2 regions of the Cloacibacterium normanense genome follow, and region 1 is predicted to be linked to the other one. Evidence: riboswitches for the same ligand, from Rfam matches in the RefSeq annotation. Region 1 holds a riboswitch; the other holds the start of a gene.

Region 1 (4,936 bases):
CGATTATGAGCCATAAAATTTCTTAATTCATAAAGTGATTTGGTAATAAATATATTTCGGTCTAAGAGATTTATGTCAAGTGCATATTCCAACAAATCAGAGAAATAGAAAGTTTGAAACGGATAAACCATACTTCTTTGTTTTTCAACTTTTGAAAGTTTAATTGGATCTAAAGGCATTAATCGTTTATATTTATCGGACCAATAAAATCCTTCATTAGAATTAAACATTTCAGCATCGCGATTGATTTTGACCCAAGAGATTAAATCTTCATTTGAAAGACCATTCTTCATCAATAAACTGCGAAGTGCATTTTCAAAACGATGAAAACTTCGGTAAATTTCGACTGCTACAAACTCGTTATTGTAATCTACAATATGTACAACACCTATAATGCTTCCCTTATCTACCAAAAACTTTATTTCATTTTCGTCAATTTTTTCGAATTTTTTAACTGTATTCAAATCAAAAAGATGTTCATCGGGAGCTAAACAATAATCTTGTGATAGAGAAATTGGTGTAAAACCTGAATGATTTAACTTATAAACTGATTTTCTATCTGCAGCCGGTAAATAAGAAATTCTGTTTCTATAACAAAATTGTTTTAGAAATTCCTCTTTGACAGAATCATAATATATGAGATTTGTAACTGCAATATCTTTTATTTTGGCATTTTTTAGTCTTTCATTCATAGTTATCATTTAATCCTTAAATTTACATATTTCATTTTTAATGATAGGATTTTATAAATTAGTCAATAATTTTTTTTTTGAATTGATATGGCCACCAACAAAAATGCAGTTTTACGTTACAATATACTTGATCATTGTTTCTCTAATTTTTATAAAAAATACTTTATTGAAGACTTGATCAGTGTTTGTGGAGAAAAACTTACGGAACATTTTGGCTATGAAATGTCTGTCTCTAGGCGAACTATTCTAGAAGACATTAAATTCATGAAAAGTGCAGCAGGATATGATGCGCCAATTATTTCCATAGCCGATGGAAAAAAAGTGTATTACCGATATGAGGAAGAAGATTTTTCCATCCTTAAAAAACCTTTAACTGAAAGGGAAAAGCTTGCCCTATCAGAAGTTCTTAACAGTATAAGCAGAATTAAAAATCTACCAGGACTTGTTGGAATGGAAACCGTTCAAACAAAAATATATTCTGTATTAGACATTACAAAAGATGAGAGAAAAATCATCAGTTTTCAGGAAAATGAATTTTTAGTAGGCGTAGAAAATTTAAGTCCCCTCTATCAACACATCAGTCATAAAAATACTTTAAAAATAGAGTATCGCAGTTTCAGAAGTGATCAGAATATTTTTATAGATTTTTCTCCTCAATTTTTAAAGCAATATAATAACCGATGGTTTTTGTTTGGAGAAAATCACGAAAAAGAAGCTGTACAGAATCTTGCCTTAGATCGCATAAAAAGTATTGCTATTAACAATGAGTCTTATAGAGAAGCCATCATAGACTATGATGAATACTTCGATGACATAATAGGAGTAACTGATATTGCTACGCATACCCCCATACAAGTGAAAATAGAAATAAGCGAAGAATCTTTACCCTATATCAAAACTAAACCACTTCATGGATCACAAAAAATAAAAGGAAACCTCTTAACCTTATACGTAAAACACAATTACGAACTTGAATCTCTTTTACTATCTTTTGGTGATAAAATAAAGATTCTGGAACCTGAGTATCTGGTAGAAACTTTAAAAGAACGTATCCAAAAACAATTTGCATTGTATTTCTAATAATTCTTGTTATGCAGATAGACTGCATACATAAGCTATTTCTTTGCATTGTAAATCATCAGGAGCTTCCAGAAAATACCGGAACACCAACCGAGAGACCAAAATCCACGGTGGTAAAGTATGAGGGCATCCGCCAAAATATAAGGTTATACCCACAACTTTTTCCTGCTGATAAAAATAAAATTTAATTCAAAAATTATTTTTATGAGCAAAAGACAAAGCACTACGCTTAAATTCAGAACAAATCCTGCCGTTTTTAACACCCAAAAAAACAGCTTCAACTTTCGTAAGCCGAAATTTATTTTTACAATTTGTGATATCACAAATATGTATTTTAAATACACTGGTTTGACCGAAAAAATAACAACAATTTTAAAGGTAAGAATAAGTGAAGCCATACATTCTTGTAATGAGTTAAAATTGTTTGAATCTTTTTTAGAACATCAGGTTTCTAAATGCTTACAAATCAGCAGCACCTATCATTAAACGAAATTATTAGTTTATATCTCAATACAGAGCAAGGAAATTCAACATATTATTTTACTGAACAACAAGATAATAATATACAAGTCGCATAAAAACTTAATTCATTCACGATGCAAATTATACATCAACAATCACTAGAACATTTGATTACCTTGGAATACCAAAGTGCAATTGCATTTTTTTACATTGATATCAGATATCAAATTAAGAATAACACTTTAATCATTACTGAAGATCTATTTTCAGAGAAAGACTATTATCATTATTTAGAAACAGGAGCCATCAATAGTATAGCTCAAATGAATGATGCCTACTTATATGACCAGAATAAATCTCATACCGAAAACTTAAGTCATGCAATAGAGAAAATCGTTAACAATCGTAGGCTTATCTACGGCATTCCACTGGTTTCAAAATTTGGTAAAAATTTAACTGAAAATGAATGGGAACTTATCGTGAAGAAATTTTCCGTAAAAACTACCACTACGTTCAATTCTAGTTTTTTAGACTTTTTACGAGAAAAAGGACTTCATCCCAAACCTTTTGATGAGGAAAAAGGGCAATGGGTAGCTAACTGTCCTAGCGGTGCAAAGCATCCTATCATGATTAGTGCCTATTTTGATGAATTTGGTTGTGGGTGGTGCAAGAAAAAAGGTGGAAAACAAGAACTTAAGGATTGGATACAAGAAATAAATTTGGAAAAGTAACAATTGCACAAGAAGGAGTATTATTTACATCGAAGACTATGAGCTAAATAATAAGAAAAAGATTTGAAGGAAAAGGATAATTGTTCTATCAAACAAGATACATCTGATAGGAAATAAAATGTAAATCGTCAGCAAAAAGTGGACATTAGATATTAAAAAGTTAAGGAGTGTTTTCAAAAAAAAGAATTACATTTAATTATGGAAACACCTAAGAAAAAAAGTACTGAAAAATTCGTAAAAGACATTCGTAAAAATACACGAAGGATTTTTACAGCCGAGCAAAAAATTCTCATTGTAATGGAAGGACTTCGTGCAGAGACCTCTGTTGTAGAATTATGTAGAAAACACAACATTGCTCAATCGCAATTCTACGCATGGAACAAAGAGTTTATGGAAGCTGGAAAGAAACGTCTCAACGGAGATGTTGTCCGTGAAGCCACCAGTGATGAAGTTTCTAACTTGAGGAAAGAGAATACCCGATTGAAGGAGATGGTAGCAGATTTGGTTCTACGCTATGACATCGTAAAAAAAAGCTTAGACATGCTGGACTAATCCATAAATACCGAAAATATATGAGACTGACAGCAGGCGAAAAATACGAAATTATTCAAACGGTCACCACAAGTGAGATTGGAGTAAAACGAACCTTAGAAAGCTTTGGGATTGCGAGAAGTACGTTTTACAAATGGTATCAAAAGTATTTATAAAACGGCTACGAAGGCTTAGAAACGACCGAAAGAACCTCCAAAAGACAATGGAACAGCATACCTGAAGAACAAAAAGATTTGGTAGTAGAAATAGCATTGGAACATACTGAACTTTCCTCAAGAGAACTGGCACACAAAATTACCGATGAGCAAGGTGTTTTCATCTCAGAATCCAGTGTTTACAGGATTTTAAAGCAACGGGATTTAATCCCGGCACCAAATCATTTTCTTCTTTCAGCTGCAAATGAATTTAAAGACAAGACCGAATTCGTGCATCAAATGTGGCAAACTGATTTTACTTATTTCAAAGTTATCGGTTGGGGCTGGTACTATCTGAGCACCATTTTGGATGATTATAGTCGCTATATTATCCACTGGGAAATCTGCGATTCGATGAAAGCAGAAGACGTGAAAAGAACTGTGAATACGGCAATTGAAAAAGCAAAATTGAAGTCTAAAGCCAAACCAAAATTACTTTCAGACAATGGTTCTTGCTATGTGTCAAACGAACTCAAAGCCTATCTGAAAGATGATTTGAAGATGAAACAAGTACATGGGAAGCCTATGCACCCACAAACCCAAGGGAAAATTGAAAGATACCATAGAACGATTAAAAATGTGGTAAAACTGAATCATTTTTACCATCCTGAAGAACTTATCGAAGCTTTAAAGAAATTCGTGGAAAACTACAATAACAAACGATATCACGAATCTTTGGAAAACCTTACGCCAGCGGATGTGTACTTCGGAAGATCTGAACAGATTTTGGAAAAAAGAAGACAAATAAAATCGGATTCTATCCGTAAAAGAAGACAATTGTATTTTCAACAAAAATTACTAAATTTATAACCTAAAATACTCCTTAAGGATTTATTGCAAAATGTCTAAGTTAGTTTGAAGACATACAGGAAATAAACTGTTTAAAATTAATTAAAATTATTATATATGAATACTAAAAATGATCAATATGATTTTATTAAAACCCTCTCACTATTAAAAGATGAACAACTTATTGAAAAATTTAATCAACAAGTAGGAAACCAAGGTTGGGGAAATGCAAGAGCATATTACTTGGAGGAAATCAGGAAAGAACTATTAAAAAGAAATTTTAAATCTGACAATATCATCACCCGCCATAAAATGTCATTGACAAAAAAAATTAAACTTGAAAACAATCAATTGGTCATTATAGAATAGAATATTATATCTACCATTGTTTATTCACGATATCTCCTACAAGACTTCTTTACTACTCAATTTATAT
Region 2 (4,936 bases), 250 kb from region 1:
ACAATGAAGTTGAAGGAGTTATAATATCATGACCATTTGTTATAAGATTTAGAGGTCATCTGTATCGTATTGTTCCCCGACATCAAATACTTCTCACCGACATATTTCATACACTATCTATGCTTTATCTATGCTTTATCTAGGGAGAAGCGGGGGATATGTGTCGTCCTAAAATAACTATACAGGTTATTTAATAAATCCTATTTTAGTTATACAAATATAATTCTTAATCCTAAATTTACTATACCATTGTTTTTTTATCATTAAATTTTTTATTGTATTTTTTCCATCTTTTCTTTAATTGTTCAGATTTTAGATGGGCTTGATGAGGGGTTAAATAATCACAACTTGCATGAGGCCTGAGTTGGTTATATGACAAAATGCTTGCATTCACCTGTCTCTTCGTTTGTTCAAAACCTAATGCGCTTGTATAAAGATTAAATTCTTTCTTTATAATGCCATTTACTCTTTCTGCTAATGCGTTTTCATAAGGATTACCATTTTCTGTCATACTGATGGCAATATTATTTTTTAATAATAAATCTACATAATTCTGGGAACAGTATTGCGAACCTCTATCGGAATGATGTATGAGAGGATGATGATACAATCGATTATGAAGTGCCATTTTCAAAGCATCAATACATCCTTCTGCCGATAGGTCTTGACGAAAACTGTAGCCCATAATTTTTCGAGAATAGGCATCGGTAATTAAACTCAAATAGCCCCATTGATGGGTTAATCGGATATAGGTAATATCACTTACCCATACTTGTTCTGGCCGATTTATGACCATTCCTTTGATGAGATTACTGTATTTTCGCATCCAATGTCTTGAATCTGTTGTTATGACTTTACGTTTCCGTTTTCTAATCAACAATTGATGCGCTGCCAATAAATCAAATAAATAGTCTCTGCCAAAACTGATGGCATGAGATTTTAGTTGATTTTGAAGCATATAGTGTAGTTTACGGGTCCCTACTTGTGGCAGATCCCGACGAATAGTACGAACTTCTTGAAGGATTATGTCTTCTTTTATCAGACTGTTTTCTTTTCGCCAAAGCCCATCGTAATAGGCATGTCTTGTTTTGCCAAACAATCTACACAAGAACCCTATTCCCAATTTAGGATAGAATTCTTTCATTGTTATGACTGCTTGGCACCAGACTTTTTTCTAATATCTATTTTGAGCTGTTCTTCGGCTACATCAATAAGCGTATTGAGGGCTTTAATTTTAAGCTCCGCTTCTTTTAATGCTTTCTCCAAAGACTCTTTTTCTGGTTCTTTCCTAGGTGTGGTTTTATTTCCCATTATAGAACTATTTCCAATACAAAGTTCGACTTTTTCTGATTTGTACTGTGTTATCCAATTACGAATTACTTTGTCTGTCTTTATGTTATAGGCTATCTTGGCTTCTTGTATCGTTAATAGACCTTGTTCTATCGCTGTAACTATTGTACGTTTTTCTAGTCCTGTGTACGTTCGACGTTTCAAATTTTCTAGGTAGTTAGGCGAACCAAAATCTCGCATCCAACTATCTAAGGTGGATTGGCCTAAATTATAGAGCCGAATCGCCTCCTTTCTCGGTAATCCTGATTCTACCTCTTGAACAATTTGTTTTTTTAATCGTTTGTCGTAATGACTCTGTTTACTCTCGCGAGCTAAAAATCTCTCTTCTTTTGATTGCATATACTCTATTTTTGTGTATAGCTATTTCAGGACAAGACAATAGGTGATGTAGTGATGAAGTGATGAGGTTATGAGGTAAAGCGATTGTTTTATAAAAATTTTTTATAACACAAAGTTCACGGAGATTTTGTGAAATGATAGCGTTATTGAGCTCCCAAAGGAACATCAGAGATGTTCTAGAAAGCACACGGATTTTTAATGCAAAAAATGTTTAGAAAATAAAGTTGGTGGCTGAGCACAGACTGAAAGTCTGAGAACGAAGTTCACGAAGCCACTGTGTGTGGATTTTTTGTGTTTGTTTTTATATCACAAAGTCCACGGAGATTTTGTAAAATGATGGCGTTTTTGAGTTCCCAAAGGAACATCATAGATGTTCTAGAAAGCACACGGATTTTTAATGCAAAAAATGTTTAGAAAATAAAGTTGGTGGCTGAGCACAGACTGAAGGTCTGCGAACGAAGTTCACGAAGCCACAGATTCAAAGATAAACTTTGCCTGAGCCTGTCGAGGGCAACGTGCAATAAAAAATGTTGTGCCAGAATATAGTCGAAGGCATAAAGTAGATGAATTCTATTTTCTAATTTTTGAGATATTTTTAGAGAAAGAGGAGAGGTAAAGTAAATGTTGGGGTATTGAAAAAGGAAATGGAAGAAGTATTTTTATTCTTTAATTTTTAGAAATCAAGGAGTTAAAAGGCTGTGTTGATGGTCTATGAGGGCGATTGATAGATTGTATTTGGTTCGTTGGGAGATAATGATTACTTTTGCCGCCTATTATCAGGAACCTCTACGGGAGGTAGCAACCTGCAACAACAAGCAAGGTGCTAAAGCGATAAGCCAAACTTTTTGGAAAAAATGTTGTCTATCTTTTGTAAAGTTCCTGTGTTAAATTTTTAAATTTTATGAACCATACAAAAGCAAATTTTCTCAGTTTACTTCCTTTTTTAATTTTCGTAGGTACATTTTTAGGTGCCGGAATCGTTTTGCAAGATTTTTATGCCTTGCCATCGCCTATTGCCGTGAGTATCGGTATTATTGCCGCCTTTGCCATGTCTAGGTTGCCTCATCAAGAAAAAATCAAAACTTTCTTACACGGTTGTGGAGAATCCAGTGTACTCACCATGTGTATTATTTATCTTTTGGCAGGGGCTTTTTCTACCGTAGCACAAGTTTCGGGGAGTGTAGATGCGGTGGTGAATATCGGTTTAACCTATATCTCTGCAGATTATTATGCTCTAGGGATTTTCCTTTTGGCCTCATTTCTTTCCTTGTCTTCTGGAACCTCGGTTGGCGCTATTGTCGCATTAGGGCCTATCGCGATACAGTTGGCTCAAAAAAGTGGAGCAGACCTTAACCTGATTGGGGCAAGTCTTTTGGGTGGTGCCATGTTTGGCGACAATCTTTCGGTGATTTCTGATACTACCATTGCAGCAGCTCAAACGTTGGGCAGCAGCATGAAAGATAAGTTCAGAACCAATTTTTATTTGGCTGCCCCTGCAGTAGTATTGACGGTGGTGATCTTACTTTTTATAGGTTTCAGCAATCCTGTGGCGCCTATTACTTACACTCCAACTCCAATTTCTTGGGAACTTATTTTCCCCTATTTGGTGGTTTTGGTTTTAGCCTTTTTAGGGTTAGATGTATTTCTTGTTTTGGTGATTGGGATATTTTTAGCGGGAGCCATTGGTTTGTGGCAAGGCAACCTTACGTGGTTGAGTTTTGCCAAAGCCAGTTATGAAGGCTTCACGTCTATGACCGAAATTTTCCTATTGTCTTTGCTTACAGGTGGTTTGGCTGCCTTAGTAGAAAAAGCAGGGGGGATTCAATATTTATTGAATAAAATAGAAGCTAAGATTAGCTCAGCCAAATCTGCACAATTGGGAGCAGGTTTGATTACAGGTTTGGTAAATCTCTGTATTGCCAATAATACGGTGTCGATTTTAATCTCTGGGAAAGTGTTGAGACCTATTTCTGAACGTTTTGAAGTTCCTGCCCGAAAGATGGCTTCTGTGATTGATATTTTTGCGTGTATCGTTCAAGGGTTACTTCCTTATGGCGCTCAGGTTTTATTGATTATCGGATACAGTAAAAATAAAATCAATTATGTGGATATGCTCTCGCATTCTTATTATTTAGGGCTTTTATTGGTGATGGTATTGGGTTCTATGTTTTTGGGAAAGTCAAGGAATAAGGTGCCTTCGATAGGCTCAGGTATTTGTTGAGAAAAATTCTTTTCCCCGACCCTGCCTTCGACTACGCTCAGGCACCGTGGGTGGAATTTTTCTATTTGGTTTTGGAGTTTCTATAACACAAAGTTCACGGAGATTTTGTGAAATAATGCCGTTTTTGAGCTCCCAAAGGAACATCAGAGATGTTCTAGAGAGTGCACGGATTTTAATGCAATAGAAATAATGTGCCTTCGACTACGCTCAGGCACCGTGTAATGGAATAATTGGTGGCTGAGCTTGTCGAAGCCACAGCATCAACAAATAAACTCTGCTTTTCAGATTTAATGTTCTTTTGTCTTGAAACAAAAGAACCAAAAGTTCAAGTCTGGAAATCCTCAGCTAAAAATAAATAACCTTTTCTAAAAACTCTGAAACTCACTCGGCAGAATGCCGAGCTTAAACAGCAGACTTTTTTAACGAAAAGGTTATTCATTTTTTTTACGCTTGCGGTTTCCTAGGACATCAATTAAAATAGGTAATTTTTCAACGTCTATGTTCCTAGGTTAAAAGTTTTAATATCACAAAGTTCGCAGAGAGTTGTTGAAATGATAGCGTTTTTGAGTTCTCAAAGGAACATCGGAGATGTTCTATAGAGTGCACGGATTTTAATGCAATAGATATAAAACTTTATTATAATTTTTTTCACACCCTTACTTGTTGATAACTTTTATCGATGTTGTTTGCAAGTTTTTTTCATATTACCTATTATTGTACTATTAATTAATTAAAAAACTAATAATTATGCCTTATCAAATTAACATTAAATCGTTTTTATATTGTTATGTCCGACCAAAAAAGACACACCAAAAGCTTAAGCGAGCCGTTATTTTATGATAATGCGGACATGAAAAGGCTTTTTAATTTTAGCGACAAAACTTTGCAGCGCATGAGAAGCAATAAAAGTATTCCCTTTGTTAGAATAGGGAAGAAATACTTTTATCCTGTACAGTATTTTAAAAATCTTGCAGACCAAAGCTGCCAAGATTAGTCGCTCATTTACATCATCAGTTTTTCTATATC

The links. A riboswitch is a leader RNA that binds a small molecule or an ion and turns the genes downstream of it on or off. The one in region 1 is predicted to bind S-adenosylmethionine.
Region 2: another riboswitch for S-adenosylmethionine. It lies ahead of EB819_RS04725 (Na+/H+ antiporter NhaC family protein); the one in region 1 lies ahead of EB819_RS05880 (hypothetical protein).

Annotation. Positions count from the first base shown of each region.
Region 1 covers NZ_CP034157.1:1,276,242-1,281,177, forward strand. The annotation lists gene EB819_RS05870 (hypothetical protein) at 1-692, opposite strand, end outside; gene EB819_RS05875 (helix-turn-helix transcriptional regulator) at 780-1,772, shown strand; SAM-I-IV-variant riboswitch at 1,823-1,923, shown strand; gene EB819_RS05880 (hypothetical protein) at 1,977-2,258, shown strand; gene EB819_RS05885 (hypothetical protein) at 2,369-2,965, shown strand; partial or broken gene EB819_RS05890 (IS3 family transposase) at 3,164-4,521, shown strand; gene EB819_RS05895 (hypothetical protein) at 4,618-4,869, shown strand.
Region 2 covers NZ_CP034157.1:1,028,824-1,033,759, forward strand. The annotation lists gene EB819_RS04715 (IS3 family transposase) at 242-1,144, opposite strand; gene EB819_RS04720 (helix-turn-helix domain-containing protein) at 1,147-1,689, opposite strand; SAM-I-IV-variant riboswitch at 2,458-2,554, shown strand; gene EB819_RS04725 (Na+/H+ antiporter NhaC family protein) at 2,591-3,910, shown strand; gene EB819_RS13005 (helix-turn-helix domain-containing protein) at 4,761-4,904, shown strand.